One region of the Paenibacillus sp. FSL P4-0113 genome, then DNA from elsewhere that is predicted to be linked to it. Evidence: riboswitches for the same ligand, from Rfam matches in the RefSeq annotation. Region 1 holds a riboswitch; each other region holds the start of a gene.
The links. A riboswitch is a leader RNA that binds a small molecule or an ion and turns the genes downstream of it on or off. The one in region 1 is predicted to bind thiamine pyrophosphate.
Positions count from the first base shown of each region.

Region 2: linked by a shared signal. The riboswitch ahead of tenA (thiaminase II) and the one ahead of thiC (phosphomethylpyrimidine synthase ThiC) in region 1 are both predicted to bind thiamine pyrophosphate.
Region 3: linked by a shared signal. The riboswitch ahead of MKX46_RS03500 (thiamine phosphate synthase) and the one ahead of thiC (phosphomethylpyrimidine synthase ThiC) in region 1 are both predicted to bind thiamine pyrophosphate.

Region 1 covers NZ_JBBPAZ010000001.1:4,466,020-4,471,218, reverse strand. The annotation lists gene MKX46_RS19365 (YitT family protein) at 1-615, opposite strand, end outside; gene MKX46_RS19360 (hypothetical protein) at 1,125-1,277, shown strand; gene thiC (phosphomethylpyrimidine synthase ThiC) at 1,400-3,244, opposite strand; TPP riboswitch at 3,432-3,544, opposite strand; gene MKX46_RS19350 (IclR family transcriptional regulator) at 3,700-4,443, opposite strand; gene MKX46_RS19345 (alpha/beta hydrolase) at 4,743-5,199, shown strand, end outside.
Region 2 covers NZ_JBBPAZ010000001.1:2,265,204-2,270,402, reverse strand. The annotation lists gene MKX46_RS09430 (transcriptional regulator) at 1-18, shown strand, start outside; gene MKX46_RS09425 (aspartyl-phosphate phosphatase Spo0E family protein) at 590-757, shown strand; gene thiE (thiamine phosphate synthase) at 702-1,415, opposite strand; gene thiD (bifunctional hydroxymethylpyrimidine kinase/phosphomethylpyrimidine kinase) at 1,412-2,242, opposite strand; gene thiM (hydroxyethylthiazole kinase) at 2,239-3,081, opposite strand; gene tenA (thiaminase II) at 3,156-3,845, opposite strand; TPP riboswitch at 3,982-4,084, opposite strand; gene MKX46_RS09400 (AEC family transporter) at 4,262-5,199, opposite strand, start outside.
Region 3 covers NZ_JBBPAZ010000001.1:938,091-943,289, reverse strand. The annotation lists gene MKX46_RS03510 (hypothetical protein) at 1-363, shown strand, start outside; gene MKX46_RS03505 (ABC-F family ATP-binding cassette domain-containing protein) at 548-2,101, shown strand; TPP riboswitch at 2,196-2,304, shown strand; gene MKX46_RS03500 (thiamine phosphate synthase) at 2,570-3,163, shown strand; gene thiO (glycine oxidase ThiO) at 3,228-4,376, shown strand; gene thiS (sulfur carrier protein ThiS) at 4,373-4,576, shown strand; gene MKX46_RS03485 (thiazole synthase) at 4,579-5,199, shown strand, end outside.

The DNA of each region.
Region 1 (5,199 bases):
TTTATCTTGGTGCTCCGAAATGATCATGACCGCTTTTTTGGGGTTCAGTCCTTCGATCATAAAGTCCATCACCTTCGTACCAACGTACAAAATAACGATAGTTAGCATCAATTTTTCCGGGCCAATAATAAAATAGGAAGAGAATGCGACAATCAAATCAAAAAACAGCAGGCCATAACTGATATTCCAATCCAGATACTTGTTGGCAATCCGTGCTAAAATGACCGTACCCGCCGTAGTGCCGCCTACCCGTACGATTAGGCCTATGCCAACCCCCACCAAAACTCCGGCAAATACGGCATTAATCGTCGGCTCATGCGAATCAATCCGCCAGTTGACTGTTAAATGTAAAAACAGCGAGTTAAAAGCGACCGCAATGATAGTGTACAAGGTCGTTCTCTTGTCTAAAAATTTATATCCGACAATCAGCAGCAAGCCATTAATCACCAGATTAACGATCGAGGGAGACCACTGAAACAGGTAGTACAGGATGATTGTGACCCCTGTAACGCCCCCCTCGCCAAACTCATTCGGGATCACAAACAGATTAACAGCTAGCGCGAAAAAAAACGCACCCAGAATAATAAATGCGATGTCTGCAATACATTTTTTCATATATGCTCTAATCCTCTCTCTAACATTTCAAAGGATGAATCGCCAGATCGATTGGCTGACTCTTGTTGTCAAAATACGCTGACAACCAGTTCATGGTATCTACTACCAAACATAAAGTCAATACAACTTTGACACTTTAATTCGCCACCAGACTGCCTCAATCCTGACTTGAGGAGTCCGCAAAACCCTCCTTTTACAAGGTTATTCGACAAAAAAAACACAATCCCGACTACTAAACTAAGAAAACGGGCCTCAAGCCCTTGTTTTAGACCTAGGCACATTTTCCCCTAAAACGACCATCCTCCTAATCGGCATTTTGAACACACATGACCATCTTCCTGTTTTATGTCAAAGGCGTTTTACTTTGAAAAAATGTGGGTATAATGATTGAAACATAACCAAGCAACCTACATAGCATTGCGACATCAAGTACATACAAATAGTCCTATACAGACGTCCTAAGCAACTCAATCTGAATTTGACAATATGGAATTGGAGGAATGATCTACATGAATACAATGAACTTAACCGTCCACACCCTGATGCCCTTTCACCACCAATACCAACGTGCCAACGCGGTGAGTATGCAGAAGAAAGAAGATAGCTCGGAGAAGAAGCTCAGCTTTCAGGACATTTTGAATGAAAAAATGGGTAAAAAATAAGGCGCCGTTTATCCGGTTGCATGACTCGCTTTACATAAGCCAAAAAGCCGTAGTTTCCTACATCGACTGTAGAGAACCACGGCTTTTTTTGATTCATGCGTTCCTAAACTCACACATTCGTTTTACTGACCGCCATCCCGATACTGCTCTGCCTTCTCACGCATCCCAGCGGCCACTGCTTCTTCGGTGCTCAGCCCCTTATCCGCTGCATAGGCGCGAATGTCCTGCGTGATGCGCATACTACAAAATTTGGGGCCGCACATCGAGCAAAAATGTGCTTCCTTGGCTCCCTCTGCTGGTAGCGTTTCATCATGGTAGGACAAGGCCCGCTCGGGATCAAGCGACAGATTGAACTGATCCCGCCAGCGGAACTCAAAGCGTGCCTTGGACAAAGCATCATCCCGCTGCTGCGCCCGTGGATGGCCCTTCGCCAGATCGGCAGCATGTGCCGCAATTTTGTAGGTAATGACACCCTCACGGACATCATCCTTATTCGGAAGACCCAAATGCTCCTTAGGCGTAACATAGCACAGCATGGACGTCCCGAACCAACCGATCATCGCCGCCCCGATGGCTGAGGTAATATGATCATATCCGGGGGCAATATCCGTCGTGAGCGGTCCCAAGGTATAGAAAGGAGCTTCCTTACAAATCTCCATTTGCAAATCCACATTCTCTTTGATTTTATGCATAGGGACATGTCCCGGCCCCTCAATCATGACCTGAACATCATGCTTCCATGCGATTTGCGTTAGCTCGCCCAACGTTTCCAGCTCTGCAAACTGTGCTTCATCATTCGCATCATAGATACTACCTGGACGTAGACCATCCCCGAGAGAAAAGGCCACATCATAGGCTTTCATAATTTCGCAGATTTCTTCAAAATGTGTATACAAAAAATTCTCCTGATGGTGCGCAAGGCACCAGGCTGCCATGATCGACCCGCCACGGGACACAATTCCCGTCATTCTATTCGCCGTCATCGGTATATACCGCAGCAATACACCCGCATGAATTGTAAAATAGTCCACTCCCTGCTCCGCCTGCTCGATCAGCGTATCGCGATACAACTCCCACGTCAGCGCTTCTGCTTCGCCGTTCACCTTTTCAAGTGCCTGATACAGCGGCACAGTTCCAATCGGTACAGGAGAATTCCGAATGATCCATTCACGTGTGGTATGGATATTACGGCCTGTGGATAGGTCCATAACTGTATCCGAGCCCCAACGCACAGCCCAGGTCATTTTCTCCACTTCCTCCTCAATCGAGGAGGTAACCGCAGAATTACCAATGTTCGCATTGATCTTCACGTGAAAATGACGCCCAATGACCATCGGCTCACTTTCCGGGTGATTGATATTCGAAGGCAAAATGGCTCGTCCAGCCGCCAATTCCTGCCGTACAAACTCAGGCTCCACCCCTTCGCGGATCGCCGCAAATTCCATTTCGGGCGTAATGATCCCTTGCCGTGCATAATGCATTTGCGTCACTGTACGACCTTGCGAAGCACGAAGCGGACGGTTGGTCACGCCGGGAAATTCAACTGTCTCCCGTTTGGAGCCAGGTTTCAGTCCATTATCCTCCGGTTTGACGGCGCGTCCCTCGTAAGCCTCCACATCGCCCCGTTCCAGTGCCCAAGCTCGCCGTAATGGAGACAGGCCCTGACGGATATCGACCTGATAGGCTTCGTCAGTCATGGGACCGCTCGTATCGTACACACGCAATGGCTCATGATGCTCCGTGCCCTGCGGCGTATGTGTAGGATGGAGAGCAATTTCGCGCTCTGGCACGGCAATGTCCGGCCGCGAGCCTTGAATATATACCTTACGGCTCCCTGGAAAGGGCGTTACCCCACTGGCTTGCTTCCCGTTTGTTCTCTCTACCTCAACTTCCCTTGTTCCTGCCAACCTTACTTCTGCTGATTTCAATTCTGTTCCTTTTGTTCCTTCTACTTCTGACGGCTTCATTGTCCATTCCTCCCGTTTCGATGAAATGACACACCGATCCGGAACCATTCCCAGGGTGGCGCTGATCTATGCAAAAAAGCCGGTTCCCGAGGGAACCGGCTAATCTAACGAGGCTGCTATCCAGACCGTGCACATGTGGAATAATCCTATTCCAATGCGTCACCGTAGACAGCAGCTGCGTATACATTTCAATGGCCGATTACTTCCCTACGCTGGTATGATCCAGATCAGGTGCAAAGGGTCCGGAATCTTACACGATTCCATCTCAGCCCGGCATTACAGGCTCCCCCAGTAACTGCGATACTTCTATTCACATGAGGCGGACATAACAGACATCCCGCCATCCTTATCAGACTACTTCAAATTTATGACTTTGGCAACCCTTCTAGGTTCCATTTAGCAAGAAGACGCTCCTCATCAAATCACTCTGCTTGCTTCAACTGCATTCATTCTTGTTACGGAAGCATAAGCCCCATTTCCTTAGCCGCTTCGATCAAAATCGGAGCAAAGTCATGTAGCGTCTCGGGTGCAAGCCGGCTGACCGGACCGGATACAGATAAAGCCGCAGTGACCTGTCCCTTCCGGTTCACAATTGGTGCGGCCACAGCAGCGGCCCCTGGCTCCCGTTCTTCATAGCTGGTCGCATAGCCCTTCTCGCGAATGTCCTGCAGCTGGGCTTTATAGACCTCCGCGTCTACCGAGTGCGGCCATTCATTCCCGCTTAGCAGGGCTTCCAGCTCCTGCGGCGGCATAAAGGCAGCCAGCACCTTACTGGAGGCTCCTACAGCCAGCGGCATACGCGCACCCACAGGCGCAACCCTGCGGATCGCCTGATTGCTCTGCACGGCTTGTATGCGAATACGCATGTTGCCGTCCCGTAAGTACAAGCTGACCGTTTCGCCCAGACGGTCACGCAGTCCTTCCATTGCAGGCTGTAACAACACCGCCGGCTCGTCACTTTGGGACAAATGTGTGGATAGCTCCCAAATGCGGAAGCCAAGTCGATATTTTTCCGTTTCGGCATTCCGAACGACAAAGCCACGATCCTCCAACGTAGTCAGCAGCCGATGAACCGTGCTTTTATGTAGGCCAATTTTGGAGGCAATCTCCGTTAGGCCAAGATCCGAATCTGCGGTAAAACACAGCAATATATCAAGTGCACGCTCTACAGCGCGAACGGTTAATTTACGGTCTTCCATTCGTGAACCGCTCCTCTTGTCTCCATATTCGTTTCACACTATGAAACATGGTTACATAAATTATATAGAATAGTCGCGGCTACTGTAAACCGATGTTTTTGTGACAACCATATTACAGAACGAGAACAAACATCGACAATTCTTTGCATCATTTTTACTTTTCCGGTTCAGGCGTTGACTTTGGGTAACCCCCATCATACGATAATAGGTATCTATACGGATATACACTATCATTTTCAAGTGGAATTATACCTAAATTCTATGAAACGAAGATCAATTTTATATAAGGAGGCTCTTACATGATTTCTACATCCCAGCGCAACTCTCAGCTACAGACCGCTGTTCAGGAGCCGTCCACCCCACTCTTTAATCCCCGTCTGCTGCGGTTCAAGCACGTTGTGATTGCTCTGCTGCTGTCGGTCGTTTTTTTTCTGTTGTTTTGTTTTATTGCCTTGCATGCTTACATCGCATGGGTACTTACGAATCCTACCGTCGCGCCGCTGTACTCTAATCCGATGCAGGCCAAAAACATGCCTTATGAGGAAGTCAGCTTCCCTGCCAAGGATGGTAGCCGCATGGTACAAGGCTGGTATATCCCGGCGGATCAATCGCGGAAAACGATTATTTTCAGCCATGGTTATGGAGCTAACCGCGAAGAAAGCTGGATTCCCATGTATGATCTGGCGCATTATGCCCACAGTTTGAACTTTAATGTGGTCATGTTCGATTATGGATTCGCGTCACAAAACAGCAAAT
Region 2 (5,199 bases), 2.2 Mb from region 1:
GCTGGTCATCGCAGCTAGCTTCTTGTTTATTTTCACAATGCCTGTTCATTCGCATAACCAAAATCAAAGAATAACACCTCAAGTACAAATTGGAGGTGCTTAAACGGCTAGAAACAAAGGAAATTACCACCGACCAGTTCAAGTTGGGGGAGTACTGCGGCTATTAACCAATATTTATATTTAATGATTTTTTGGGTGGGATGATATTTTGGCTTTTGATTTAATACCATTCATACTTAACATGCTAGTTATTCTGATTTCTATTGCTGGTGGAGTGCTGTTAATTGGAGTATTGTACAGAGGATATACACTGCTAGGATTACTTATTTCCGAGAAAAAGGACAATGAAATTAAACAAAATAAGGCTAATCTCTAGGTCAGAATTGGTATGTATGCTTTAATAGACATTGGATTTCTTTATGAAAAGGACCTCTGTTCCACTTATAAGTGGAACAGAGGTCCTTTTAACGTGGATTTAGGGATATCTTTGTTTATGCAAACTTTTGGGATGTTCTTTTTTTGTTAGGCGCATTATTAAAAAATCCAAAAAACGTCTTTTTGTTATAAAATATGACATATAGGAGGGATCATGCTGATGAACCAAGGTGTGACTTTACTTTGTGTCGAACGAGCTAGGAAGAAACTGTACCAGGTCCAGAAAAAGTATGGATTTTTAACACATCCCAAAGTGATAGAACAATCTAAAAAGCTGGATGATCTGTTGAATCATTATCAAACATGTAGATCGGATCATTGAGAAATGAGACCATATTTTTCTTTAATTCCTTGACCGCATCTCTAACCTGCTTTGTCTGTGTCACGGCTGAAATCACCGCCACACCATCTGCACCTGCACGTGCGACTTCTTCAACACGGTCCACTGTAATACCTCCGATTCCAACAATCGGCACATCAATTCCCGCTTTACGCATCTCATATAAAATTGCTGGCCCATGTACAGCATGGGCATCATCCTTCGAGAGGGTGGGATAGATTGGCCCGACGCCAAGATAATCAGCACCTTGCAGGATGGCTCGACGTGCTTCCTCAATGGTATGGGCGGAGACGCCGAGAATTCGATTTCCGATTCGCTCGCGGACAGAATCGGCGGATTCATCGTCCTGACCGATGTGAACACCGTCAGCGTCGAGTTCAAGAGCCAACTCCACATCGTCATTGATGATGAAGGGGACACCAGCATGACGGCACAGTTCCTGTAGCTGGCGCGCAAGTTCGAACATAGGGATACCCGTTAACGCGCCATGGCCTTTTTCCCGGAACTGGACCATGGTTGCCCCGCCAGCCAGAGCCTCCTGCACGACCCAGCCTGGTTCCGCGAGGCAATTCACGCTTCCAAGCACCAGGTACATCTGTAGCTGGCGGCGCACCACCTCTGACAATATTCTGCCGCTCATAGAAGCATCTCCTGACGACGTCGGTAGGCCCAATGATTGGTTGGGCCGTGTCCCTGTCCCAGAGACAACGTATTCTCAATCGCCGCCTGGATGAAGGCTTTACCATTCGAGATAGCCTCCGGTACAGACATCCCTTTCCCTAATTCCGCGGTAATCGCTGCCGAGAAGGTGCACCCAGTTCCGTGTGTATGAACAGTCCGTACTCGCTTGCCGCACAGCTCTGTAAAGGCGGTTCCGTCAAAGAGCAGGTCAACAATCTGTTCGCTGCTCTCGCCCTCGTCAGCGTGACCACCCTTGATCACAACGAATTCTGATCCCATACTGCTAATATGTCTTGCAGCCTCGCGGCGATCCTCCATCGTACGGATGCTGATCCCTGTCAGGGCTTCCGCCTCCGGAATATTCGGTGTAACGACCAGGGCCAAGGGGAGCAAGTCGTCCTTCAAAGCCTGCACCGCTTCCAGTTGCAGCAGCTCAGCGCCTCCCTTGGCAATCATCACGGGATCGACGACGACCTTTTTCCAGCCGAACTTTCGGATCTGCTCGCTCACAAGACGGATGATACCCGCATTAAACAGCATGCCAGTCTTCAGGGCATCCACTCCAAGGTCTAATCCTACAGCTTCGATCTGTTCCGCTGTTGCTTCCGGTGGCAGCGGATATACGCCGTGGACCCCTAAAGTATTCTGTACGGTAACGGCCGTAATAGCCGACATACCGTATACGCCAAGCTCTTGAAAGGTTTTGAGATCGGCCTGAATTCCGGCCCCGCCGCCACTGTCCGAACCGGCAATCGTCAGCGCTCTGGGTACACGAACGTCTGTCATCGCGCACCACCTGCTGTGGTTGTTCCGGCTTCACGGACCGTGACATGCCCCTCCAGCGAACCTGTATGTAGTTTGGAGAGCTCGTCGAGAAAGGCAATCTGGAAGCTGCCGGGCCCCAGCTCTGCGGTACGTGCTGCGGCTCGGGAAGCTGCTGCACCGTAAAATGCCAAGCCTGCTGTACCTGCGAGCAGCAAGTTGGGTTCAACAGCTGCAAAGGCACCTAACACAGAGGTCAGCAGGCAGCCTGCTCCGGTTACCTTCGTGAGCAGCGCGTCTCCGCCGCTAATCATTCGTACTTCGGCCCCATCAGTGATGACGTCCTCCTTTCCAGTGATGACTACCATTGTATTGAGCGTTCGAGCAGCCCGAATTGCCAGATCGACATTGCCGCTGTCAGCACGGTCACCAGCATCTACGCCTTTAATCTCACGCGCTTCTCCAACAAGATGCGCGACTTCGGCTGCATTGCCCCGCACCAACGAGATTTTGACTTCACTCAGGATTCGCAGTGCCGATTCGGTTCTAAAGCTCGTTGCTCCCGCACCGACCGGATCTAGCAGGACTGGAACACCGTGTGCATTTGCTGATTGTCCAGCAATGATCATGGCATCCACCAGTTCGCGGTTCAGCGTACCGATGTTTAACACAACGGCCCCCGCTATTTTTGCCATGTCTGCTACTTCCTCGGGTGCATAGGCCATCACCGGGGAGGCGCCCAATGCATACAGGCCGTTGGCCGTAAAGTTGGTGACTACCACGTTGGTCATATTGTGAACGAGGGGGTTGCTGTTTTGTACCTTCGTCAGGAGATCTAAATAACTTTTTTCCCATGTACTCATCATGATTATCCTCTCTATAGTTGGTGGTTCAACAGGACATTAAACGTACTTCACGCATCGAATTGACAGGCTGACTATTCCAAGACCGCTGCCTGCATCTGGACCGGCCATTCTTCCTGCTTATAAGCCATGTCCCAGAACTTATATTCCAGCTGGCAGCTCAGTATAAAATGCTCAATCATCCGCTCCCGCTCAGCAGCCGTTGCGCCTTCCGCCCAAGCATCTACACGTTCTCGGAACTTGAGTGTTGTATCATTAAGCTGGTCTCCATAGAAGCCCATCCATTCATAGAACGGATGGGACTCATCCGGCTTTACTTCATCCAGTAGCCTGCGGCCAATCTCAACATACGTCCACATACATGGCAGCAGCACAGCCAAGATCTCGCCCAGGCTACCCTCATGCGCAACCGTCAGCATGTGACGGATATAGTGATGGGCCGACGGAGCGAGTGGATATCCCTGCAACTCTTCATAGGTCACCCCTGCGACAGCACAGAAATTTTGATGCGGATGAACCTCGCTGTGGAGAATAAAAGAGATTTGTTCATTAAATACAGCCATGTCTTCCCGATTGGTGCATTTGGAGATTGCGATACCGTATATCCGCATGTAGGCGTTCAAATATTCAAAGTCCTGTTTTACATAGTGAATCAGCTGTCCCCTTGTCAAACTTCCTTTAGCAATACCTCTCACAAAGGGATGCTCAAAAATCGCTTGAAAAATGCCGTCCGCCTTCCGACGAAGTTCTTGTGTAAAACTCAAATTCCCCACCTCCATTAAATTGAAGAGCAAGAAGTCCTGTAAGGATACAATTCCGGAACAACGCTAAAAAGCCGCCCCGGAAAATGGAGCGGCTTCAACAATAGGCCCAATGCGCAAAAAAACGCTTGAAACCTTATATATAAAGGCTCCACTTTCCTACGCTAGTGCGAACTAGATCAGGTTCAAAGGGTCCAAGATACGTTCTTGTCTCAGCCATAGTGGCTCCCCTAGTGGACTTCTATTCTTTTGACTATTACTGTACATTCGTTCATACGCTATGTCAAACATACGTCTATCTGGTCAAAGGTCAAGTGACAGAGCAGAAGTTCGCTTTCGAGGGAAAAAGTGCTGGAGAAGGTCAGTTCCGTCTACACAAAGGAGTTCGCGGCAGGCTCCAGTGTCTAAATAATCAGAATTTATACCAAAAGAGAAATCAGAACTGGGAGTGTAACGAGCGATATGACAGCACTGATGACAAAGGAGGAGGCTGTTTCTGATTCCAGGCTTTCAAAACGCGTAGCGATCATCGCAGCGACTGCTGAACCCGGGAAGGAGACGAGCAGAACTGCCTTCACAGTATCTGCAGACGACAGACCGCACAGGTAGGCGATCAGCAGCATTAATAATGGCTGTACAATTGTTTTTAACAGTGCGATGGCAAAGGCACTTACACTAAAACTAATGTTGCGTACGCCAATGGTCACTCCGACAGCGAATAAAGCGGCTCCGGACGTAATGTCTCCGATTTGATTCAACGATTTGTTCAACAAATCCGGTGAATGGAAGCCGAACAAGGTCAAAATTACACCAATCAGTGGAACCAGCACCAGCGGTTCTTTTAAGCCATGAAGAATGGAGTCCCAGATTAACCTTCCGAGGTGACCGTTCCGTTCCTTGCCTGAATTCCGGCTGGCTACGGTAGCTATAATGGTAGCCGCCGGGTCAAGGACGGCATTGACTACAATTCCCGTAAGCGCAATCGGAATGGCGACAGCAGAGGAACCGTAGATGGCTCCAAGCACCGGAATACCCATAAAAGCAAAGGTAGGCTGTGCTGAGTTCAAAGCAAACATGGCGGCATCCTTCACTGACTGCTTCCCCGCAAAGCGGGACAGTAGAAGGAGAACGGCAAAAAAGCCGACAATGCCAATGAACAGAGCCAGCAGGAATGGCCATTGCTCGATGAGTGCTTTCCTGTCCGTTGTCGTGATACCAATGAATAGATGCGCAGGCAGTGCAAATTTGGTAACCAGTGCATTTAGGGCCTTGGAGGAAGAGGCATCAAAGCTTTTGTAATGCCCCGCTAACCACCCTAAAATAATTACGAAAAAAATCGGCACCAAAATATACAAGA
Region 3 (5,199 bases), 3.5 Mb from region 1:
GACTTGGCGCGAATTATTAATGTCCATAACGAAAAAGCAGCGCGTAACGGCATAACTTATTCGTTCACGCTACCGATCATTCCGCAAGAGGAGTGGTACAACACGGTAGATGATGTGGGGCTGATCGCGTTTATCCAAGGCATTCCGGTCGGAGACAGGTATTACAATAACTATGGATTTGGTGGTGGGAGAGTCGTTAGAAAGCAAGACATTATCGGTGGCATAGAACCAGATACTGGAATAAAGTATTTTTATAGAGATTCATGTCCAGCTCCCTTTAAAGCGAGTGAACGTTTCACGGATGAAAAATCTGCAGCAGCTGCGGGTTACTTTGAGTACAAATGTTATAATGGCTTAAAATAATCACCCTCATGGGTGGTTTTTCTTTTTTTAGGCAGATCCATACCAAAAAACCTTAAAATTCACTGTTTTCAATATTCCGATATGGTTGCAGAATGTGCTACAATAAAGCTTTGAGAGAAACGAAATGCATATGAAATAAGAACAGTCGGCAATGCCGATGACAATAAGGAGCCAAAAACAGCTTATGAGTTTATTGACTGTAGAAAATGTATCCCACAACTTTGGGGACCGCGCATTATTTAAAAATGTTTCCTTTCGATTGCTTGCGGGGGAACGTGTAGGTTTGGTAGGAGCTAACGGTGTTGGTAAATCGACACTCATGAACATTCTCACTGGAAAATTGCTTAAGGATGAGGGTAAAGTGGAATGGACTCCACGTGTGCGTTACGGCTATCTGGATCAGCATACCAAGCTGACACCGGGCAAAACGGTACGTGATGTATTGAAGGATGCTTTTCTTCCTTTGTTGGAATTGGAAAAGGAAATGATGCAGATTACTGACAAAATGGGGGATGCTTCTCCTGATGAGTTGGAAGTGTTGCTGGAACAGATGGGGGAAATTCAGGAGCAACTGGATATGGGGGATTTTTACCTCATTGATGTAAAGGTTGAAGAGATGGCGAATGGACTAGGTCTGTCGGCCATAGGACTGGATCGGGATGTATCCGCACTTAGCGGCGGGCAACGGACAAAGGTTCTTCTTGCTAAGTTGCTGTTGGAAAAGCCGAACGTCCTGTTGCTGGATGAACCTACCAACTATTTGGATGTAGAGCATATTGAATGGCTTACGCGCTATTTGAAGGATTATCCTTATGCTTTTATTCTTATTTCACATGATACTGAATTTATGAACCAGGTCGTTAATGTTATTTACCATCTTGAATTTGCCAAGATGACCCGTTATTCAGCTAATTATGAAAAGTTTCTCGAAATGGCGGATCTGAACAAAGCCCAGCATATTGATGCTTATGAGAAGCAACAGGATTTTATTAAGAAACAGGAAGATTTTATTCAGCGTAATAAAGCGCGTGCCTCTACATCAGGCCGAGCAAAGAGCCGTGAAAAGCAGCTTGATCGGATCGAACGTATTGATAAGCCTGAAGAAGCCGCAAAACCAACCTTTCAATTCAAAGAGGCACGTGCAAGCGGAAAGACGGTATTTGAGGGTATTGATTTTGAGATTGGTTATACACATGCCCTTTTGCCTAAAATGTCCATGACGATTGAACGTGGCGAAAAGATTGCAATTGTCGGCTACAATGGTGTCGGTAAATCGACATTGCTCAAAACCATATTGGGAAAAATTCCGCCAATCAGTGGAAAAACTTATCAAGGTGATTTTTTGCAGCCCGCTTATTTTGAGCAGGAAGTAAAGGCCGAGAAAATTACACCGATTGACGATGTGTGGAATGAATTTCCGCATTTGAACCAGCATGAAGTACGAGCGCATTTGGCGCGTTGCGGTTTGAAAAATGAGCATATCACGCGTCCGCTATCTGCGCTCAGTGGTGGAGAACAGGCTAAAGTCCGTCTTTGCAAACTGTTAATGCGTGAAAGCAACTGGGTACTGTTCGATGAGCCTACCAACCACTTGGATGTTAAAGCAAAGGATGAGCTGAAACGTGCCTTGAAGGAATACAAAGGGACCGTATTGCTTGTATCTCACGAACCGGACTTTTACGAGGATTGGGTAACCAAAACGTGGAATGTGGAAGAGTGGTCAAGTAAAGTTAACTAAAATCAGCTAAATCCAGTTCCAGCAAATTTCACACGAAGTGGGGTTTGCAGAATTAGAAAAATATGCTAAGCTATCTTTAGCTTATACAATAAAATAGTCACACTAGGGGAGCCGCCCATGCGGCTGAGACGGAATAAATGGATTTCGGACCCTTTGCACCTGATCTGGGTTATGCCAGCGTAGGGAAGTGAGCGCCGTACAAACAAGGCAACACCATCTTTATTTTTGTTTGTGCGTGGGACGATACACGTATACGGATATCATGGTCCGTTCGATTATTGGACGTTCGTTAAACCACTTCCTTGGGGAAGTGGTTTTTTTGCGTTTCGTTCATTTTAAGTAGTTCGAGCTTCCGTAGACGATTCACATATAATCCCCTTTCATTCCTGCTGGTAGACGTGGCTGGCTAAGCTTAGATCCTTTAGTCCAATGTGAGGTGAAGACAAAATCGAATTACACGCAATTTCGATGGAAAAGGGCACTTTTGCACAAGCCGCCCAAGTGGCTGCTGTGATTTGTCCGTATGTTCATTATGTACACGCACGTTTAAAACAGAATGGTGCCTCTGCATTGCTTTCTTTGACTCGCAGCCTGGTGGAGCAGGAAGTTCCTTTGCAACAAATTGTAGTAAATGATCGTGTGGATGTAGCTTTACTTACTTTGGTCGGAGCCGTTCAATTACCAGCTAATGGATTACCTGTTGTGGATGTGAAAAGCCTACTTCCAAAGGGTACACGCTGTGGAGTGTCTGTACATTCCTTGGAGGAGATGCAAATTGCTGAGCGGGCAGGAGCGGACTATGTACTTTATGGTCACGTATATGAGACCCATTGTAAGCCCGGTATTGTACCGCGGGGTTTAGCTCAGCTTGAACATATTTGCAGACTGTCAAACATTCCGGTGATTGCGCTAGGCGGCATACAACCGCATCATATCCCGGAGCTTTATAGGGCCGGAGCAAGCGGAATTGCGGTGATGTCTGGTATATGGGAGGCTGAGTCGCCCGTTGCAGCTGCAATGGAGTATAGGCGAATGGCAGACCTTGTAGTTCACAGCCTGTAGCGAGAAAACGAGAGTAGAGGCAAGCTGAAAGCAGAAGGGTTTATGGAGAGGAGATACGGAACAAATGCTAAAGATACACACAGAGGAAAGAGTGATTGGACACGCTGAATGCTTGGTCATAGGTGGAGGTGTCATCGGCAGTTCCATTGCTTATCATGTGGCCAAGGAGGGAAGAAGTACGATTATGCTGGAACGATTGATCCCGGGTGAGGGAGCCTCAGGAGCAGCGGTTGGAATGCTGGCAGCGGAAAGTGAAGAGTTCACCGACTCTGAGCTATCACGATTTGCTCGCATAAGTCGAGATGCATTCCCTGAGCTTGTCTGTGATCTAGAGCGTTTGTCAGGTATTTCGGTGGAATTCCGTACTGAAGGGTTTGTGACCCCTTTCCGTACGGAGACTGAAGGCCAAAAACGCTGGAAAGCTGCTAAAACGCGAGAGGGTGATTGTCCTATCTGGTGGGATGCGAAAGAATTGGCCCGACGAATTCCAGGTTTGGATGAACAAGCGATCGGGGCAATATATCGTTCAAAGGAGACACAAGTGGCTCCTGTCCAGCTTTGCCGTGCTTATGCAGGTGCTGCTGCGGTGCTGGGAGCAACGGTATGGTCTGGTACACAGGCAGAGCAACTGGTCATACAGGATGGTCGAGTTTGCGGTGTCCGAACAGATAGTGGCTTTTTTTCCTGCGATCAGGTCATTATTGCCGGAGGCTTGGATAGCATGAAATTGCTAGCGCAGGTTGGGTTTGAATATCCACTTTATCCGGTCAAGGGCGAAGCGGTAGCGGTCTCCTTGAAGGATCACCCGTTAGAATATACCATTTATGCTGATGATATTTACCTCGTGCCTAAACAGAATAACGAGCTTTGGATTGGGGCAACGAGCCTTCCACATCAATATGACGAAGAGGTGACCGTAGGAGGCTTGGAGGGGTTGCTGGCACGTGCCTCTGCCTGGCTGCCGCGCGTCCGTGAAGCTTCTTTTATACGCGCTTGGGCGGGCTTACGTCCGCAGGCTGTATCAGGTCATCCTTTTATAGGCATTGTTCCTGGGGTCGAGGGCGTATATGCTGCAGTCGGGCATTATCGCAACGGTGTCCTGCTGAGTGATGCTACCGGGCGTGCGATGGCAGCTATGCTTAATGGGGCTTGTGCAGCAGAATTTGGGATAAGTAGTTTTTCTTCTGAGCTCCTCAAGGAGAAAAGCTTATGAAGCTGACGATTAACGGCCAGAGCCTGACCTTTTCTAATCGAATCACTCATGTGAATCAATTGCTACATGAGCTTGATGTAAAGGTGAAAACCGTAGTGGTGGAGCTGAATCGGCATATATTGACCCGTGAAGATCATGATGAAGCGGTACTGAAAGATGGAGATTGCCTAGAGATTGTACATTTTGTGGGAGGCGGTTGATTATGTTAACCATTGGAAAAGCATCTTTTACCTCGAGGTTGTTGTTGGGAACAGGAAAATTCTCTGATCTAGATATCCAATCCCAAGCCGTAGAGGCTGCTGAGACGGAAATATTGACGTTTGCTGTACGGAGATTGAACTTGGAGGAACGGGATAAGCAGCATTTTCTCGATATGCTGGATTTGAGCCGGTATACACTTCTTCCCAACACAGCAGGGGCTACAACAGCAGAGGAGGCGATTCGTATTGCCAAATTGGCAAAAGCCTCCGGCCTGTGCGATATGATTAAGGTGGAAGTCATTGGGGATAGCAAGACACTGCTGCCGGACCCATTTGAAACGTTGAAAGCTAGTGAAAAGCTGTTAGAAGAAGGCTTTATCGTGCTGCCCTACATATCGGACGATGTGATTCTAGCAAAGAGGCTACAAGAGCTTGGGGTACATGCCGTTATGCCTGGAGCTTCACCGATTGGTACAGGACATGGTTTGCTTAATCCGTTTTCATTAGGTCTAATTATTGAACAGGCGGAGGTTCCGGTTATTGTCGATGCGGGTATTCGCTCACCCGGTGACGCGGCAATAGCGATGCAGTTAGGGGCAGATGCTGTTTTGTTGAATACAGCC